3 regions of the Methylobacterium sp. WL1 genome follow, and region 1 is predicted to be linked to each of the others. Evidence: predicted binding sites of a transcription regulator. Region 1 holds the regulator's gene; each other region holds the start of a gene.

Evidence for each region. The regulator PhoB, encoded in region 1, activates phosphate uptake and scavenging genes when phosphate is short. The targets are predictions, from matches to a motif close to TGTCATNNANCTGTCAT.
Region 2: a site for PhoB is predicted at 1,472-1,488, ahead of FVA80_RS05415 (DUF465 domain-containing protein). Genes of this name have one in related genera too.
Region 3: a site for PhoB is predicted at 4,356-4,372, ahead of FVA80_RS17930 (calcineurin-like phosphoesterase family protein). Genes of this name have one in related genera too.

The regions. Positions count from the first base shown of each region.
Region 1 is NZ_CP042823.1:2,472,455-2,478,479, forward strand. Features, by position in the region: gene FVA80_RS12085 (protein-disulfide reductase DsbD domain-containing protein) at 170-2,323, shown strand; gene phoB (phosphate regulon transcriptional regulator PhoB) at 2,369-3,064, opposite strand; gene phoU (phosphate signaling complex protein PhoU) at 3,239-3,961, opposite strand; gene pstB (phosphate ABC transporter ATP-binding protein PstB) at 4,277-5,092, opposite strand; gene pstA (phosphate ABC transporter permease PstA) at 5,115-6,011, opposite strand; gene pstC (phosphate ABC transporter permease subunit PstC) at 6,024-6,025, opposite strand, start outside.
Region 2 is NZ_CP042823.1:1,044,793-1,050,817, forward strand. Features, by position in the region: gene FVA80_RS05400 (5-(carboxyamino)imidazole ribonucleotide synthase) at 1-445, opposite strand, end outside; gene purE (5-(carboxyamino)imidazole ribonucleotide mutase) at 442-939, opposite strand; gene FVA80_RS05410 (DUF465 domain-containing protein) at 1,110-1,370, opposite strand; gene FVA80_RS05415 (DUF465 domain-containing protein) at 1,502-1,684, shown strand; partial or broken gene FVA80_RS05420 (propionyl-CoA synthetase) at 2,066-3,992, shown strand; gene FVA80_RS05425 (CopG family transcriptional regulator) at 4,228-4,647, shown strand; gene FVA80_RS05430 (PHB depolymerase family esterase) at 4,719-6,025, shown strand, end outside.
Region 3 is NZ_CP042823.1:3,697,955-3,703,979, reverse strand. Features, by position in the region: gene FVA80_RS17950 (MetQ/NlpA family ABC transporter substrate-binding protein) at 375-1,154, shown strand; gene FVA80_RS17945 (DUF1465 family protein) at 1,201-1,731, opposite strand; partial or broken gene FVA80_RS17940 (copper chaperone PCu(A)C) at 2,192-2,623, opposite strand; gene FVA80_RS17935 (L,D-transpeptidase family protein) at 2,973-4,271, shown strand; gene FVA80_RS17930 (calcineurin-like phosphoesterase family protein) at 4,413-6,025, shown strand, end outside.

The DNA of each region.
Region 1 (6,025 bases):
GTTCGAGCCCCGCTGAGCGCCTCAGCGGCGTCGTGGCCGATGGCTCATGGGCTGGAGCGCAGGACAGGGCCCGAACCGGCGCGCTATAAGGCCCGTCACGAGACGACCCGCCTGCGTCTCGGAGATGACGCGGGTGAAACCGCGGCCGACCCGCGCGCGAAGGGACAGCATGATCCGCCGCCTCGCATTCCTTGTCCTGGCCCTTACCGCAAGCCTGTCGGCCGCGTCGGCGCAAGGCTTCCGCACGCCACCCGACTTGGTGCGGTCGAGCCTCGTGGCCGAGCCGATCGCGGTGGCCGGGGCGCAGCCGTTCACCCTGGCGGTGCGGATGCAGGTGAAGCCGGGCTGGCACGTCTACTGGCGCAACCCGGGCGATTCCGGTCTGCCCCCCGAAGTGACCTGGACCTTGCCGGCGGGCTTCAACGCCGGCGCGATCCGGTGGCCCGCCCCCGAGCGCATCGCGATCGCGACGCTGATGAACTACGGCTACGAGGGCGAGGTCACCCTGCTCGTGCCGGTCACGCCGCCGCCGAGCCTCGACCCGGCCGATCCGGTGCGGATCCAGGCCAAGCTGACCTACCTGGTCTGCGAGACCGAATGCGTCCCGGGCTCCGCCGACCTCGCCTTGACCCTGCCGGTGGGCGAGCCCCGGCCAGATGCCGGGCAGGCTGCCATGTTCGAGCGGGCTCGCACCGCATTGCCCGCCCCTGCGCTCTGGCCGCTGCAACTCTCGAGTCAGGGCGACACGCTGCAACTCGACTTCGCCGCGGCCGGCCTAAAGCCCGAGTCTATCAAGGCTGCATCGTTCTTCCCCTATTCCGAGACCGCCATCGACAACGCCGCCGTCCAGGTGATGCGCGTCGACGCATCCGGCCTGCACCTCACCCTCGCGCGGAGCACCCCGACGGACCCGGCACCGGCCGCCCTGCCGGGCGTGCTCACCGTGGAGGAGACGACCGGCGCCGAAACGCATCGCCTGGCCTTCGCGTACGGGGACGAGCCGGTTGCACCGGTCCCAGTGGCTGCACCCGAGGCTTCCGCCGCAGCCCAACCGGTCGCCCCGGCCTTCGACGCGCTGACCCTGGCGACCGCGGCGGGCCTGGCCTTTCTGGGCGGGCTGATCCTCAACCTGATGCCCTGCGTCTTTCCCGTCCTGTCGATCAAAGTGCTCGGCCTCGTCCGGCATGCCGGCGAGAGCGCGGCGCGCGTGCGCCTGCACGGCCTCGCCTACACGGCTGGGGTGATGGCAAGCTTCCTAGGCCTTGCAGGCTTGCTGCTCGCCCTCAAGGGCGGCGGGGCCGCGATCGGCTGGGGCTTCCAGCTGCAATCGCCGGCCGTGGTGGCCGGGCTCGCCTATCTGCTGCTCGCCATGGGCCTGAGCCTTTCGGGGGTTGTCCATGTCGGCGGTCGGCTCACCGCCATCGGAGACGGGCTCGCCCGGCGCTCGGGTCTCAGCGGCTCATTCTTTACGGGCGTTCTCGCGACCCTGGTGGCAACCCCCTGCACGGCACCGTTCATGGGCTCGGCCGTGGGCTTCGCGCTGACCCAGAGCGCCGGCGTCGCGCTCGCGGTGTTCGCCAGCATGGGCTTGGGCCTCGCCCTGCCCTTCCTGGCGCTGACCCTGTGGCCGCCGGCGCTGCGGGCGCTGCCGCGGCCGGGCGCCTGGATGGAAACCCTGAAGCAGGTTCTGGCTTTCCCGGTCTACGCAACGGTGGCGTGGTTGATCTGGGTCCTGGCCCAGCAGGTCGGCCCGCAGGGGCTTCTGGTGGGGCTGATCGGCCTCGTGCTGGTGGGCTTCGCGGCTTGGGCCTGGGAGCACGGGCGCGCCGCCGCTTCGCGGGTCGGACCCGGCGTCCAGGGCGTCGCGCTGCTGACGGTCGTCGCCGTCGGGGCATTGACCCTGACCCTCGATCGCGACCGGGCCGTGCCCGTCGCCCGTGCCGCCGCAGAGGGCGTCGAGCCCTTCACGCAGGCGCGTCTCGACGCCTTGGTGAACGCGCGGCGGCCGGTCTTCGTGAACATGACCGCCGCTTGGTGCATCACATGCGCGGTCAACGAGACGACCTCGTTGTCCACGAAGGCCGTGCGGGCCGCCATGAATGATCGGGGTGTGACCTACCTGAAGGGCGACTGGACCAACCAGAACCCCGAGATCACCCGCCTGCTGGAGGCGCATGGGCGCAGCGGCGTCCCGCTGTACCTGCTCTACACGGGCACTGGGGAGGCAAAGGTGCTGCCGCAGATCCTCACCGAGGGAACGGTGCTGGCGGCCTTGCAGGCGGTACCGGCCGCCTCCGGTAAGAGCGCAGCGCTGGCACGCTGACCGAGGAGGCAGGCGCGCCGTTCCGCCCCGACGGGCTGGAGGTCTTCAGGCTTCGAGGGAAAACGTCTCGTCGAAGGCGTATCCCGAGCCCCGCACGGTGCGGATCGGGTCGGCCTGCCGGGGGGCGTTGAGCGCCTTGCGCAGCCGCCCGACATGCACGTCCACGGTGCGCTCGTCGATGTAGACGTCGTGGCCCCAGACCCCGTCGAGGAGCTGTTCACGGGAAAAAACCCGGCCCGGCGCCAGCATCAGGAATTCGAGCAGCCTGAATTCGGTTGGCCCGAGATGGAGTTCCTCGCCGGCGCGCCGGACCCGGTGGCCGGAGCGGTCGAGCTCAATGTCGCCCGCCGCCAGACGGTCGGCGACGTGGGCCGGCTTGGCCCGACGCAGCAGCGCCCGAACGCGGGCCAGCAGTTCCGGCACCGAGAACGGCTTGACGATGTAGTCGTCGGCGCCGGTTCCGAGCCCGCGGACCCGGTCGCCTTCCTCGCCGCGCGCGGTGAGCATGATCACCGGCAGACGCTCGGTCTCGCGTCGGGCCCGGATGCGGCGGCACAACTCGATGCCCGAGAGGCCGGGCAGCATCCAGTCGAGCAGGACCAGATCGGGCGTGCGCTCGGCCAGGAGCAGTTCGGCGTCGTCACCGCGACTGGCCGAATCCACCAGGAATCCTTCGGCCTCCAGGTTGTAGCGCAGCAGGGTAGTCAGCGCCTCCTCGTCCTCGACGATCAGGACTTGCATGCTCACGTTCGATAACCTGTTCCGAATTCGGCACGCATCGAATCAACCGCGCCGGAGGGCCCGGACGCGCCGATGGTGCGGCAGGGGCCGCGATTCCTCAACCCACGCGCACTCCCACCGGGGCTTTGTCCCGCAGGTGGGAGTGCGCGCTGCGGAGGAACCGCGAACCGCATGTCACGGGGCCGTGGCGGCAGGCCCGACCGTCGCGTAGTTCGACGCGTCGTTCTTCGGCCGCTCGCCCGCCAGCGTCTCACCGGTGGCGAGGTAATGGATCGTCTCGGCGATATTGGTGGTGTGGTCGCCGATGCGTTCGACGTTCTTCGCGCAGAAGAGCAGATGCGTGCAGAACGAGATGTTGCGCGGATCCTCCATCATGTAGGTGAGGAGCTCGCGGAACAGCGAATTGTACAGGGCATCGATCTCGCCATCCCGCTCCCAGACATCGTAGGCCGCCTTGATGTCGCGGCTGGCATAGGCGTCGAGGATATCCTTGAGCTGAGCTTCCGCGAGGTCGCTCATGTGGCGCACGCCGAGCACGATCTTCTGCGCAGGCGCCTGATCGGAGATCGCGACGACCCGCTTGGCGACGTTCTTGGCGAGGTCGCCGATCCGCTCCAGATCGCCGGACACGCGGATTGCCGAGATGGTCTCGCGCAGGTCGATCGCCAGCGGCTGACGCCGGGCGATGAGCAGCACTGCCCGCTCTTCGATGTCACGCTGGAGCGCATCGAGGCGCTTGTCGGCGAGGATCACCGCCTGGGCGAGCGTATCGTCCCGGCGGACGAGGGCATCGGTCGCCTCGGCGGCCATCTTCTCGGCGACGCCGCCCATCTCGGAAATCGAGCGACGCAGGTCATCCAGGTCGGTGTCGTAGGAACTGACGATATGGCCGGGCATGGTGGATCCTTCGATGGCGTCCCGCAAACCTTGATCCGCGAGGTCTGGCGGAAACCCGCCGCTGCGATCACGGATACCGTTGTACGTTTCCCGGTACCCAGTCCCTTGGATAGTTCACGTCATGATGCGGAGCGGAGCAGATTTCGGAACGCGACAAAAACAACCGGAATAGGCCGATGTTCCCAGGTCAACGCAACATGCCTCGGAGTAGCGCCCGGTCGAATTCCGATCGGGCGCGGCTCCGCGTCTTGAGATCGACGCGCAAACATGTGCCGATCCGGTCATCAACTCTTCCGCGAAACTTCCGCGATTGGCTTAACCGAACCGCCCGGTGATGTAATCCTGGGTCCGCTGCTCCACAGGGTTCATGAACATGCGGTTGGTGGGGCCGAACTCGATCAATTCACCCAGGTACATGAAGGCGGTGAACTGCGAGATGCGCGCAGCCTGCTGCATGTTGTGCGTGACGATCACGATGGTGAACTCGTCGCGCAGCTGCTCGATCAGTTCCTCGATGCGGCCCGTGGAGATCGGGTCGAGCGCCGAGGTCGGCTCGTCGAACAGGATCACCTCCGGGCTCTGGGCCACGGTGCGGGCGATGCACAGGCGCTGCTGCTGGCCGCCGGAGAGCCCGGTGCCCGCCTGGCGCAGCTTGTCCTTCACCTCGTCCCAGAGGGCGGCCTTGCGCAGGGACTGCTCCACCCGCCCGTCGAGTTCGGATTTCGGCAGCTTCTCGTAGAGGCGCAGCCCGAAGGCCACGTTGTCGTAGATCGACATCGGGAACGGGGTGGGCTTCTGGAAAACCATGCCGATCCGCGAGCGCAGGTCGTTCAGGTCGACGGACGGGTCGAGGATGTTCTCGCCGTCGAGCATGATCTGACCTTCGGCCCGCTGCTCCGGGTAGAGGCTGTAGATCCGGTTGAAGCAGCGCAGCAGCGTGGACTTGCCGCAGCCGGACGGCCCGATCAGGGCCGTGACCTGGCGGTCGTGGAAGTTGATGTCCACGTTCTTCAGCCCGTGGAAGCTGCCGTAGTAGAAGTTCAGACCCTTCACGGCGATCCGGACCGCACCGCCCTCGTTGGCGTGGTTGCGGGTGAGATCGACCGTGGGGATCGCGGAAGCGGCGTTCATCGTCGTGTCCTCGAGAAGGGTCTTAGCGCGACATCTGCGGCTTGATGACGAGACGGGCGATGATCGACAGCACCAGGATCGTCGCGGTGATGAGGAGCGCCCCGGCCCAGGCGAGGCTCTGCCAGTTCGGATAGGGTGAGAGGGCGAACTGGTAGATCATGACCGGAAGGTTCGCGACGCCGCCCATGAGGTCGGGCGAGAACCACGAATTGTTGTTGAGCGCGGTGAACAGGAGCGGCGCGGTCTCGCCGGCGATGCGGGCCAGCGCCAGGATGATCCCCGTGACGATGCCGGCCGAGGCCGCCCGCCAGGTGACGCTGATGATCACCGTCGAGGGCGGGGCCCCGAGAGCGGCCCCGGCCTCGCGCAGGGTGCCGGGCACCAGGCGCATCATGTCCTCGGTGGTGCGTACGATCACCGGCACGGCGATGATGGCGAGCGCCACGCCGCCGGCCCAGCCCGAATAGGTCCCCATCGGCCGCACCATCAGGGTGTAGACGAACAGGCCGATCAGGATCGACGGCGCCGAGAGCAGGATGTCGTTGAGGAAGCGGATCAGCCCGGCGATCTTCGAGAACCGGCCGTACTCGGCCAGGTAGGTCCCGGCCATGACGCCGACCGGCGTCGCGATCGTGATCCCGATCCCGGTGAGCACCAGGCTACCCAGGATCGCGTTGGCGATGCCGCCGCCCTCGGAGCCGGGGCCCGGGGTCGGGTGCATGAACATGGCGGGCGTGAAGCCCTGCACGCCCTGGATGATCAGCATCAGCAGGATCGAGCCGAGCACCACGGCGCCCACGATCGTGGCGACCAGGCAGGCGGTGCGCAGCACGCGGTCGGCGATCCGCCGGCTGGGGCGGACCCGTCCGGAGCGGCGCGGCGCGGCGGTGTTGAAGGCCATGGGGTTGGACGCGTCCATCGAGAGCCCTCCTC
Region 2 (6,025 bases), 1.4 Mb from region 1:
TCTTGAGCACCGCCGGAAGGCCGAGCGCCGCGATCGCCCGGTCGAGGTCATCGGGCGTGTCGACCGCCTGGAACGGGGCGGTCGGAATTCCGAGCCGGTTGATGAATTCCTTTTCGCTGAGGCGATCCTGGGTGGTGGCCAAAGCTTCGGCGTTCGGGTGCAGGGGCGCGTGCCGGGCCAGGATGTCGGCGGTGGCGCGCGGGATGTTCTCGAACTCGTAGGTCACCGCGTCGACGCTGCGCGCGAAGGCGGCGAGCGCTTGCGGGTCGTCGTAGGCCGCGCAGGTCGTCCGGGCGCAGACGTCGAAGGCGGGGCTGTCCTGATCGGGCGCGTAGACGTGCACCTTCAGGCCGTAAGCGGCCGCCGCGAGCGCGATCATGCGCCCGAGCTGCCCGCCGCCGACGATGCCGAGGGTGGAGCCGGGCTTCAGGGGTGTGTCCGTCACGAATGCGTTTCCGTCACCGGCCGCTCGGCCACCGACGCGGTCTGGGCCGCGCGCCACGCCTCGAGCCGCTCCGCCAGGCCCGGATCGCCAAGCGCCAGCACCGCGGCCGCCAGCAGCGCCGCGTTGACCGCGCCGGCCCGGCCGATCGCCAGCGTCCCGACGGGAATGCCGGCCGGCATCTGGACGATCGACAGCAGGCTGTCCTGGCCGGACAGGGCCTTCGATTCCACAGGAACGCCGAAGACCGGCAGGCGGGTCATCGCGGCCGCCATGCCGGGCAGGTGCGCGGCCCCGCCGGCACCGGCGATCACGACCTTGAACCCGTCCGCCACCGCGCCCTTGGCGAAGGCCACGAGCCGGTCCGGGGTGCGGTGGGCCGACACGATCCGGGCGTCGTACGGCACCGCGAGCGCATCGAGCGTCTCGGCGGCGTGCCGCATGGTCGCCCAGTCGGACTGACTGCCCATGATGATCGCGACGGGAGGCGACGCCATCGTATGTCCCGGCAAAAGAGGCCGCTTACAGGCGAGGCGGCCCGGCGGCAAGGCGGCGGGCCAGTGCGTCCACCGGCATCGGTGGACCGTCCCGGAAGATGGTTTCCGGCTTCCGGTGCGACGCGCTGCGCTCGCTCACCCCGAACCGGCATCCACTTCGGCGGCGCGCTCTAAGCGATGATATCGGGGGTGAGGGCATCCTCGATATGGTAGATCCGGTCGCGCAGGGTCAGCTTGCGCTTCTTCAAGCGCTGGATCTGAAGCTGATCCCCGGCGACGCTGCGCTCCAGCGCCTCGATGGCGCCGTCGAGGCCCCGGTGCTCCTCGCGCAGACGACTCAGCTCGGCCTCGAGGTCCGACTGCGCGCTCTCACCCGACTCGTCCGCCATCATCACCCGCGGGATCGAAGACCGTTCCAGATCGAAGAGCATGCGTTACGCCCCGCCGCGGGACAAGCCGGCCGTGCAAGCATTCGTGAGGCTTGGCCGGAGAAAAGGCTTCGACAGGTGCGGCATCCTGTGCCAGTCTCCATGTGTCGGAACAATGACAGGAGATTCGACTCATGTCGCTGCAGACGCATTTGAGCCAACTCGCCCGGAAGCACGAAGCCCTCGAGCGCGAGATTCACGAGGCGATCCACAGGCCTTCTGCGAACGACCTCCACATTGCCGAACTGAAGCGACGGAAACTTCTTCTCAAGGACGAAATCAAAAGGCTGCAAGCCGGCAACGATACGTTGCACTGAGCGACGCCTGACTGTCCCACGAACATACTTTCAAGATGAGAACCGCCGTATCGGTCCGCCCGGTGCGGCGGTTCTCTGCACGCGTGTTTTACGCTCTTCCAACCGAGACCCCGTCGCGAGGCGCCCGCGCCACTGAGCCTCGAAGGCGCCCTCCAGATGCAGCCGCGATCCCTGGAACCCTCCTTCGAGGCCTCCGCTTCGGTCCAGAACATCAGAATGATGGGACTGGGTAGGAGAAGCCGGCTCTTCGGCTGAGCCCGGTAGCGATCCATAAGCGCGTTATCATCCACTTGGACGACCGCTCGCGCGCGCAAAAAAATCAGAATCGGCTAATCTCTCCGGGATGCCGCCGGAGAGCGGCTCCGAGGACACGCCGCGCCCATGACCACCGCCAGCCTGCCGGGCCGCTATCCCGAGATCTATGACGCGGCGCGCCGCGACCCGGAGGCGTTCTGGCGCGAGGCGGCCCGGGCGCTCGACTGGTCGCGCGCGCCCGAGCAGATCTTCGCGCCGGACGCCGGGCCCTACGGCCGCTGGTTCCCGGACGGGACGCTCAACGCCTGCCACAACGCGGTGGACCGCCACGCCGACGGGGCGCGGGCCGAGCAGGCGGCGATCCTGTACGATTCCCCCGTCACCGGCACGAAGCGCAGCATCAGCTACCGGGCCCTGCGCGATTCGGTGGCGACGCTCGCGGCCGTCTTGGCCGATCTCGGCGTCGGCAAGGGCGACCGGGTGATCCTGTACATGCCGATGGTGCCCGAGGCCCTGTTCGGCATGCTGGCCTGCGCCCGGCTGGGCGCCGTCCACTCGGTGGTGTTCGGCGGCTTCGCGGCGAACGAATTGGCGGTGCGGATCGAGGATGCGGCCCCGAAGGTGGTGCTGGCGGCCTCCTGCGGCCTGGAGCCGAACCGGGTGGTCGCCTACAAGCCGCTGCTGGACCTCGCGATCGCCACCTCCCGGCACAAGCCCGACGCCTGCCTGATCCTGCAGCGTCCTCAATGCGCCGCGACGCTCGTCGCGGGCCGCGACCACGATTGGGCCGAGGCCGTCGCGGCCGCCGAGGCGGCGGGCAAAACGCGCCGCCTGCGTGCCGGTGGCCGCCACCGACCCGCTCTACGTCCTCTACACCTCCGGGACGACCGGCAAGCCGAAGGGCGTGGTCCGGGATACCGGCGGCTACCTTGTGGCGCTCGCCTGGTCGATGCCGAACCTCTACGGCGTCCGGCCCGGCGAGACCTATTTCTGCGCCTCCGATATCGGCTGGGTGGTCGGCCATTCCTACATCGTCTACGCGCCGCTGCTGCACGGCTGCACCACGGTCCTGTACGAGGGCAAGCCGGTAGGCACGCCCGATGCCGGGGCGTTCTGGCGGGTGGTCGCCGAGCACGGCGTAGTCTGTCTGTTCACGGCGCCGACGGCCCTGCGCGCGATCAAGAAGGAGGATCCGGCCGGGGCGCTGGTGGGCGACTACGACCTGTCCGCCTTCCGCAGCCTGTTCCTGGCCGGGGAGCGGGCCGACCCGGATTCGGTCGCCTGGGCCGAGCGGGCGCTGGATCGCCCGGTCATCGACCATTGGTGGCAGACCGAGACCGGCTGGCCGATCGCCGGCAACCCGTTGGGCCTCGGCCTCCTGCCGGTCAAGCACGGCAGCACCTGCGTGCCGATGCCGGGCTACGCGGTCGCGGTCCTGGACGAGGGCGGCAAGCCGGTCCCGCCCGGCACGATGGGCACCATCGCGATCCGGCTGCCCCTGCCGCCCGGCTGCCTGCCGACCCTGTGGGGCTCGGACGCCCGGATGCAGTCGAGCTACCTCGCCACCTTCCCGGGCTACTACGACACCTCGGATGCCGGGGTGATCGACGCCGACGGCTACATCACCGTGCTCGGGCGGACCGACGACATCATCAACGTCGCGGGCCATCGCCTGTCCACCGGCGGCATGGAGGCGGTGCTGGCCGGCCACCCCGATGTCGCCGAATGCGCGGTGATCGGCATCCGCGACGCGCTGAAGGGCGAGGTGCCCTGCGGCTTCGTGGTGCTCAAGGCCCGGGTCGACCGCGCGCCCGAGGACATCGAGCGCGAGTTGGTCGCCAAGGTGCGCGACGAGATCGGGCCCGTGGCTGCGTTCAAGCTGGCGCTCACCGTGCCGCGCCTGCCGAAAACCCGGTCCGGCAAGATCCTGCGCGCCACCATGAAGCGCATCGCCGACCACGAGCCCTGGACGATGCCGGCGACCATCGACGACGCCTCCGTCCTCGACGAGATCGGCGCCAGCCTGAAGGGACGGGGGATCGGCGCGGACTGATGATGCGTCGCGATACGGGCTCCCGAAGGGCCCGAGGCCCTTCGGCGGGGTTCGGGGGGCGCAGCCCCGAACTCGGGCGAAGCCGGACACCAGGGCTCCGCCCCGGACACGCAACGGGCCGCCGACCCTTTGAAACCGCGACCGTTTCGAGACGCGTCGCGACCGTATCTTGCGCTGCGGCATCCGCTCACCATCTCTAAACCATCCAACCGGATGGGCTGGAGAGGGCGAGGCGATGGCAGACACCGTACCGGAACTCCGGCCCAAGGTGCCGGATAGCGAGAAGATCACGATCAACCTGGGCTTCGTCGATCTCGGCCGGGTCGACCTGATGGTCCGCGATGGGTTCTACGCCAACCGCGCCGACTTCATCCGCACCGCGGTGCGCAACCAGCTGGACCGGCAGGAGGAGGCGGTGCGCCAATCCGTGGCCCGCCGCCAGCTGCGCCTGGGCGTCTCACACTATTCCCGCGCCGCCCTGGAGGCCGCCCGGGATGCCGGCGTGCCCCTGCACATCCAGGTCCTCGGCCTCGCCACGGTGGCGACGGACGTCACACCCGAATTGGCGCGCGCCGCCATCGCCTCCGTGGAGGTGCTGGGGGCGTTCCAGGCCAGCCCCGCGGTCAAGGCCGCCCTGGCCGACCGGATCGCCTGAAGAATTTCCCGACCGCACAGCCGGGCGCAGCCGCCGGCCGTGTCCGAACCCCGCCCGCAAGGAACGACCCGATGAAGCACTTCCCCAAGCTGGACTTTTTGAACTTCGACCTGTCCAAGATGAAGCTCGGCGGGTTCGGAGCCCCCGGCTCGGCCGAGGCCGAGGGCAAGCGCGCGGCCCGAGCCGCCCGGATGACGGCCGCCATGGGCCGGTTCCAGAGCCAGCAGGCCGACGCCTTCGCCCGCTGGGCCGAGGCGCGCGAGCGCCCGGCCGAGACGACCGGGGGCGCCCCGATCATCGACATGGAGGCGCCGCAGGCCCCGGCGACGCCTGGACGGCCCCCAAGCCGAGTGCCGAGCCGGACCACGCCGCCCCACACGTCCCCACACGCCGCCGACATCGCCGCGGCGGTGATGCGGACCGTGCGCGACGGCCTCGCGCGGAGCGGACTCTCCACCGGTGGTTTCGCGGAGGGCTTCGCGGGAGCCCCCGTGCAGCCCGGACGGCCCGCCACTGCGACCGTGCCGGCCGGCGCCCGGTTCGAGGACAGAACCTTCACGACCGCCGCGGGCAGCCGCCGCTACAAGGTGTTCGTGCCGAGCGGCTACACCGGCCAGGCGCTGCCCGTCCTCCTGATGCTGCACGGCTGCACCCAGAACCCGGACGACTTCGCCGCCGGGACGCGGATGAACCGCCTCGCCGAGGCGCAGACCTTCCTGGTCGCCTATCCGGAGCAACCCCAGTCGGCAAACATGCAGCGCTGCTGGAACTGGTACGCCACCAGCGACCAGACCCGCGACGCCGGAGAGCCGGCCCTGCTCGCCGGCATCGCCCGGGCGGTGGTGGAGGAGTTCTCGGCCGACCCGAACCGGGTCTACGCTGCGGGTCTCTCGGCCGGGGGTGCTACGGCGGCGATCCTGGCGGCGACCTATCCGGACCTGTTCGCGGCGGTGGGCGTCCATTCGGGCCTGGCCTGCGGCGCGGCCCGGGACGTTCCCTCGGCCTTCGCCGCCATGAAGGGGCAGGGCAGCGCCCCGGGCCGCAACCGGCAGGCGGTCCCGACCATCGTGTTCCACGGCGACATCGATCGCACCGTGCACCCGGCCAACGGCGATCAGGTGGTCGCCCAGGCCATGGCGCCCACGGGCCTCGCCGAGACGGTCGACCGGGGCACGAGCCCGGGGGGCGTCGCCTACACCCGAACGGTCCGCAAGGACGCCGCCGGCGGGACCCAGCTGGAATACTGGATCTTGCACGGGGCCGGGCATGCTTGGTCGGGCGGCAGCCCGGACGGCTCGTTCACCGAGCCTCGCGGGCCGGATGCGAGCGCCGAGATGGTCCGGTTCTTCCTCGGCCATGCGCGCAAGGCGGGTGGCCG
Region 3 (6,025 bases), 1.2 Mb from region 1:
GTTCTGCGCCGTCGCAGAGCGGGGCGAGAATTTTCTGGCGGAATGGTCTGGCGAATTTTCCAGCTCGCCGACGCGTTCGATCTTGTCTGACGCCGCAGAGAGAAAATATTCTTCTGTCTCGGTGCGCACCGGTCGTACCACCCGGCCGGCCCGTTCGGCGCGGCCTCTTTTCCAGCCAAGCCGAGCCGTCGTAATGTCCGGTGCCGTCGACGATCCGCCCGGTCACGATCCTCGGTCGTCACGGTCTCGCACGGACCCGGTGGCGGCTGTTTGTCTCGAGGTCTTCGTCGCGCGGAGCCTGAGTAGTTTCAAATTTAAGTCGATGCATCTTCTTGCGCCCTTGAGCTTTGCAAGCGGCGACTGTGGAGTTTTTCATGAAACGCAGGCTGTTTTCCGTCGTCGCCGTTCTGCTGACCTTCGCCGCACCGGCCTTGGCGGGTGAGAAAATCAAGGTCGGCATCATGAGCGATGCCGAGGACGTCTGGGCGAAGGTCAAGATGATCGCCGCCAAGGACGGGCTCGATCTCGATCTCGTCGTGTTCTCGGACTACCTCCTGCCGAACGCCGCCCTGGATGCCGGGGACCTTCAGGCCAACGCCTTCCAGCACAAGCCTTTCCTGGAGAACCAGATCGCCGCGAAGGGTTACAAGATCGCGCCGGTCGGGGCCACGATCGTCTCGCCGATCGGGCTCTATTCCCGGCGCGTGAAGGCGGTCGGCGAACTCAGGAACGGCGCGTCGGTCGGCATCCCGAACGACCCGTCGAATGGCGGGCGCGCCCTGCTGCTGCTTCAGGCGCAGAAGCTGATCAAGCTGAAGGACGGCGTCGGCATCCTCCCCACGGTGCTCGACGTGACCGACAATCCGAAGAGGCTTCAGTTCCGTGAGATCGACGCGGCCCAGTTATCGCGCAGCCTCGACGATCTCGATGCTGCGGTGATCAACACCAATTACGCGGTCGAGGCAGGCCTGAAGCCGGGCAAGGACTCGATCGCGATCGAGTCGTCGGTCGACAATCCCTACAGCAACTTCATCGCGGTTCGGGAGACGGACAAGAACGCTCCGTGGGTACCCAAGCTCGTCCGCGCCTATCAGAACGATACGATCCGGGCCTACATCACGGACAAGCGGCCGGGGGAAGTGCCGGCCTTCTGAGGTCTGCGCGCGGTCGGAGCCTTCGGGACCGACCGCGCCGCCCTCCTCAGCCCTCGCCGAGGCGGAACGCCATGCGCAGCAGACCCTGCTGGGCCGCCACCGGACTCTCCACCGGCATCGGCGTCGGGCGGTCGTCGGTGATCAGCGAATCCAGGTGCAGGATGCGGGCATGCAGCCGGCGCGCCCGCAGGATCAGCTGCTGGAGGCGCATCGGCAGCAGGGAGAAGTCCGACTGCTTCGGCGGCTCGGACTTGCCGAGCTTGACCCGATGCTTCTCCTGCAGCGCCTCCGCCGGGGTCATCTCGCCCTCCGACACCGCGCGCTGCACGAGCAGCCACGACGCGATCTGCATCAGCAGCGTCGTGAGGCGCATGCTCTCCGCCGCGTAGCTGAGCGTGGCATCCCGGGAAACCAGGCGCGACTCGTCCCGGCCCTGGCCGTCGAGATAGGCCGCCGTCTCTTCCACGAGCAGCATGCCGTCGCGGAACAGCGTCTTGAACGCCTCGGAATTGACGTAGGTCTTGCCGAAATCGACCCAGTCCCGATCGTCCCGGAACGTGACATCGAAGCCGTTCATGTGCCTCTCCTGTGCCGCCGACGGGCCAAGCCGTCCCGGACCGGGACATTCCGGCCATGGCTCTCGGGCGACGCCGCAATCCTAGCGCCGAACCGCGGCGGCATCAGGGTTAGATCTTCCTTAACCTTAATGAGCCGGCCGATGGTTAAGATATGGCGTACACGGCCGGCTGCAAGCATTCAAAAGGTGACCTGGACACCACCGAATACACGGTGCCTTGGACCGGTCTTGGAATCGGGCTCCCCTCGGGCGCGCAGGCCTTGAACAGGGGCGCGTCGGCGACGCCAGGATCAGTTGCATGACCCATTTCGAGACACCCGGAAGGTGTATCGCCGTCCGGGCTCGGCAGAGCCGGAGGCCCGAGCCGCTCGCGACAGCCGCGCAATCGTGAACGGGTCCAAGGGCTTGGTTCAGCACGTCGGCTCATGCCGAGCCGGTAGTCACCCCGGCGGTGGCCGTTTTAATGCTGATGCTGGTGACCGCCACCGGGCGCGCTCGCCCCGATCGGTGCGACCGAGAAGGTGACCGGCACGGTGCCGGCACGCTGGAACGTGAGCGTCCCGGACACGCTGTCGCCGGCCTTCGGGGCGCCCGAAAGGCCCTCGAACATCAGGTGATAGCCGCCGGGCTTCAGCTCCACGGTCTCGCCTGGCTTGACCGTCAGGCCTCCGGAGACCGGGGCCATCTTCATCACGCCGCCCTCCATCGACATGGAGTGGATCTCGCCCAAGCGCGCGAACGGCACCGCGGCGCCCGTCAGCGTGTCCGGGGCGGTGCCGGAGTTGCGGATCGTCACGTAGCCGCCAGCGACCTTGGCGCCGTTCGGCGTGGCGCGCAACCAGGGCGTGTCGATCGTGAGGTCGCCGGCCTTGATCGGGTCGGCCTGGGCCGCCCCCGTGAACACGCTGAGGCCGAGGAGGGCCGCGCAAAAGATCTTCATCGGCATGCTTCCGTCCTGAGGATGATGATCGACCGAGACGACACGTCAGGCCCGCGCGGCCGGTCCTTATGAGGAAGGCGGAATCCTGCGCCGGCCCGCGTTGCGGTGACATCTCTGCCACACTGGTCCACCCAGGACTGTTGTCGCCGTGCCGCATCCAGTCGCCACGTGCGCTGGCGCACGCCGACGCCACAATCCGGCCCCTTCGATAGGGAGTCTTAAGGCCATCCCGACACCGTGGCGACCGAGTACACCCGCTCTCGCCATGAACTGACGAACTCCGGACAAGAGCCAGCGACTGATGCGCATCAAGGCAACAAACCGGTTCACCGCCATGCTGGGCGTCGCCGCGCTCGGCACGCTCGGCCTCGGTGCCGCCGAGGCCCGCGACCAGGGCAACTATGCCCAGGCCGAATGGGCGCAGGACTACGCTTCGCCCGCCGCCATGCAGGTGCAGCGCGAGACCGTACCGATCCTGTCGCCCCAGACCGTGTCGGCGACCGAGCAGATGGTCGAGCGCTACCGGGACATCGTCAACCGCGGCGGCTGGCGCCCGGTCTCCGGCGCCGACCGCCTGCGCGTCGGCGCCAAGGGCCCGGCCGTGGCCGCGGTGCGCCAGCGCCTGATCGTCACCGGCGACCTCGATCCGGCCGCCGGCGGCTCCGGCGTGTACGATTCCTACGTCTCGGCCGGCGTGAAGCGGTTCCAGGCCCGCCACGGCCTCAGCCAGACCGGCGCCATGAGCCTCGCCACCCAGCAGGCGATGAACGTGCCCGCCGACGTGCGGCTGCATCAGCTCGAGACCAACGTCGTCCGCCTGCGCTCCTATTCGGGCGATCTCGGCCGGCGCTTCGTGATCATGAACATCCCGGCCGCCCTGGTGGAGACCGTGGAGAACGGCCAGGTCGTCACGCTGCACGCCGCCGGCGTCGGCAAGATCGACCGCCAGTCGCCGATCATGAACACCAAGGCGACCCAGATCAACTTCAACCCGACCTGGACGGTCCCGGCTTCCATCGTGAAGAAGGACCTGATCCCGAAGATGCAGAAGGATCCGAACTACCTCACCGACAACAAGATCCACATCCTGTCGGGCAACGGCGAGGTCTCGCCGCGCTCGATCAACTGGAACTCGGACGAGGGCACGCGCTTCACCTACCGGCAGGAATCGGGCGCCGATTTCAACTCGATGGGAATCGTGCGCATCAACATCCCGAACCCCTACGGCGTGTTCATGCACGACACGAACACCAAGGGCGTGTTCGGCGACGATTTCCGCTTCATCTCGTCGGGCTGCGTGCGCGTGCAGAACGTGCGCGAGTACATCACGTGGCTCCTGAAGGACACGCCCGGCTGGGGCCGCGAGCAGGTCGAGCAGGCGATCGAGAGCGGCAAGCGCGTCGACGCCAACATCGCCCAGCCGGTGCCGGTCTACTGGACCTACATCACCGCCTGGGCGACCCCGGACGGCCTCGTGCAGTTCCGTGACGACATCTACAAGCGCGACGGCGTGAACGTGCCCTCGACCATCGGGGCGCCGACCCCGGTCGCCAGCGCCGAGCCGCTGCCCCAGACCTTCGAGCCCGGCGACGAAGAGTAAGTTCGCCGCGCGCCGCGCTTATCGGGTTCAGCCGAGGCCCGCACCCCGACCCGGGGTGCGGGCCTCGCGCGTTTGGGGCCGCTCTGTCATCCGGCAGTCAAATGCCTCTGCTTGGCCTTTGCCGCCGAGTAGGAGCCCCCGATGCCACGCGATTCGATCCCAGCGTCCGGACGTCTGACCCGCCGGGAGACCGTCGCCGGCGCCGCCGCCCTCTCGCTCCTGGCCGGCCGTGCCGGCGCGCAGGGATCCGCTGAGGCCACGGGCATCGTCTATGCCGTCGGGGCGGCCGGTTCCACGCGCGCGCCGCTGCCGGGCGTGCTGGTCTCCAACGGCCGGGAGGTGGTGCGGACGGACGGGGACGGCCGCTACCGCCTGCCGATGCCGGGAGACGGGGTGGTGTTCGTGATCAAGCCGCCGGGCTATGCCCTGCCGCGGGACGCCGACAACGTGCCCCGCCACTCCTACATCCACCAGCCCGGCGGGACGCCCGCGGGCCTCGGCCTGCGCTACAGGGGCCTCGCGCCTACCGGTCCGCTCCCGGCCTCGATCGACTTCACCCTGACGAAGGCCGACGAGCCGGCGGATTTCGACGTGATCCTGTTCACCGATCCGCAGCCCGAGAGCCGGTTCGAGCTCGACCACGTGCGCGACACCGCAGTCGCCCGGGCGATGGCGATCCCGGCGGCCTTCGGCCTCACCACCGGCGACGTGCTGTTCGACGACCTCTCGCTCTACGGCCGCTCCAACCGCATCGTCGGGCGGATCGGCCTGCCGTGGTACAGCCTGCCCGGCAACCACGACCTCAACATGCAGGCACCGGACGCCCGCCACAGCCGCGAGACCTGGAAGCGCGTGTTCGGGGCGCCGACCTACGCGTTCCGTCACGGGCGGGCGCTGTTCGTGATGATCGACAACGTCGAGTGGATGGGGCCGCCGGTGCCCGTGGGGGCCAACACCTACCGGGGCCATGTCGGAGAGCGCTCGCTCACCTTCCTGAAGAACCTTCTGGCCGAAATCCCGCCGGACGATTTGATCGTGCTGGCGACCCATATCCCGCTGGTGACCGATACCGGCGACGACCCGCGCAGCGCGACGATCGACCGGGCCGCGCTCCTCGACCTGTTGGCCGGCCGGACGGTGCTGAGCCTCGCCGGCCACACCCACACCACCGAGCACCATTACCTTGCGGAGCGGCACCACCACCACGTGATGACCGCCGTGTCCGGCTCGTGGTGGAGCGGGCCGGATACCCGCACCGGCATCCCGTCCGCCGACAGCCGCGACGGCACGCCGAACGGCTTCCACGTGCTCTCGATCCGCGGCACCGACTACACCACTCGCTTCGTCCCCGCCCAGGGCGAGCCGGACGCGGCGATGCGGATCGCCTTCGAGAGCGAATTGCGCCCGGCCGCCCCCGAGATCGTCCGGGCGAGCCACCCGATGCAGGGGCTGCGCCCGCCGGTCCCGCAGGACGCGCTGACGGCGACCAATCTCGTGGTCAACGTGTTCGACGGCGGCCCGCGCACGAACCTCGCGATTCGGATCGGCGACCGCGCGCCGGCGCCGATGGCGCGGACGCGCCGGCTCGATCCGTTCGTGACCGAACTCTACGCCCGCTATCCCGAGACCAGGAAGAGCTGGGTGCAGGCGACGCCCTCGACCCACATCTGGACCGCGGGCCTGCCCGACGACCTCGCGCCGGGCGCCCACCGGGTCACGGTCGCGGGCACCGACGAGTACGGCCGGCCGATCCG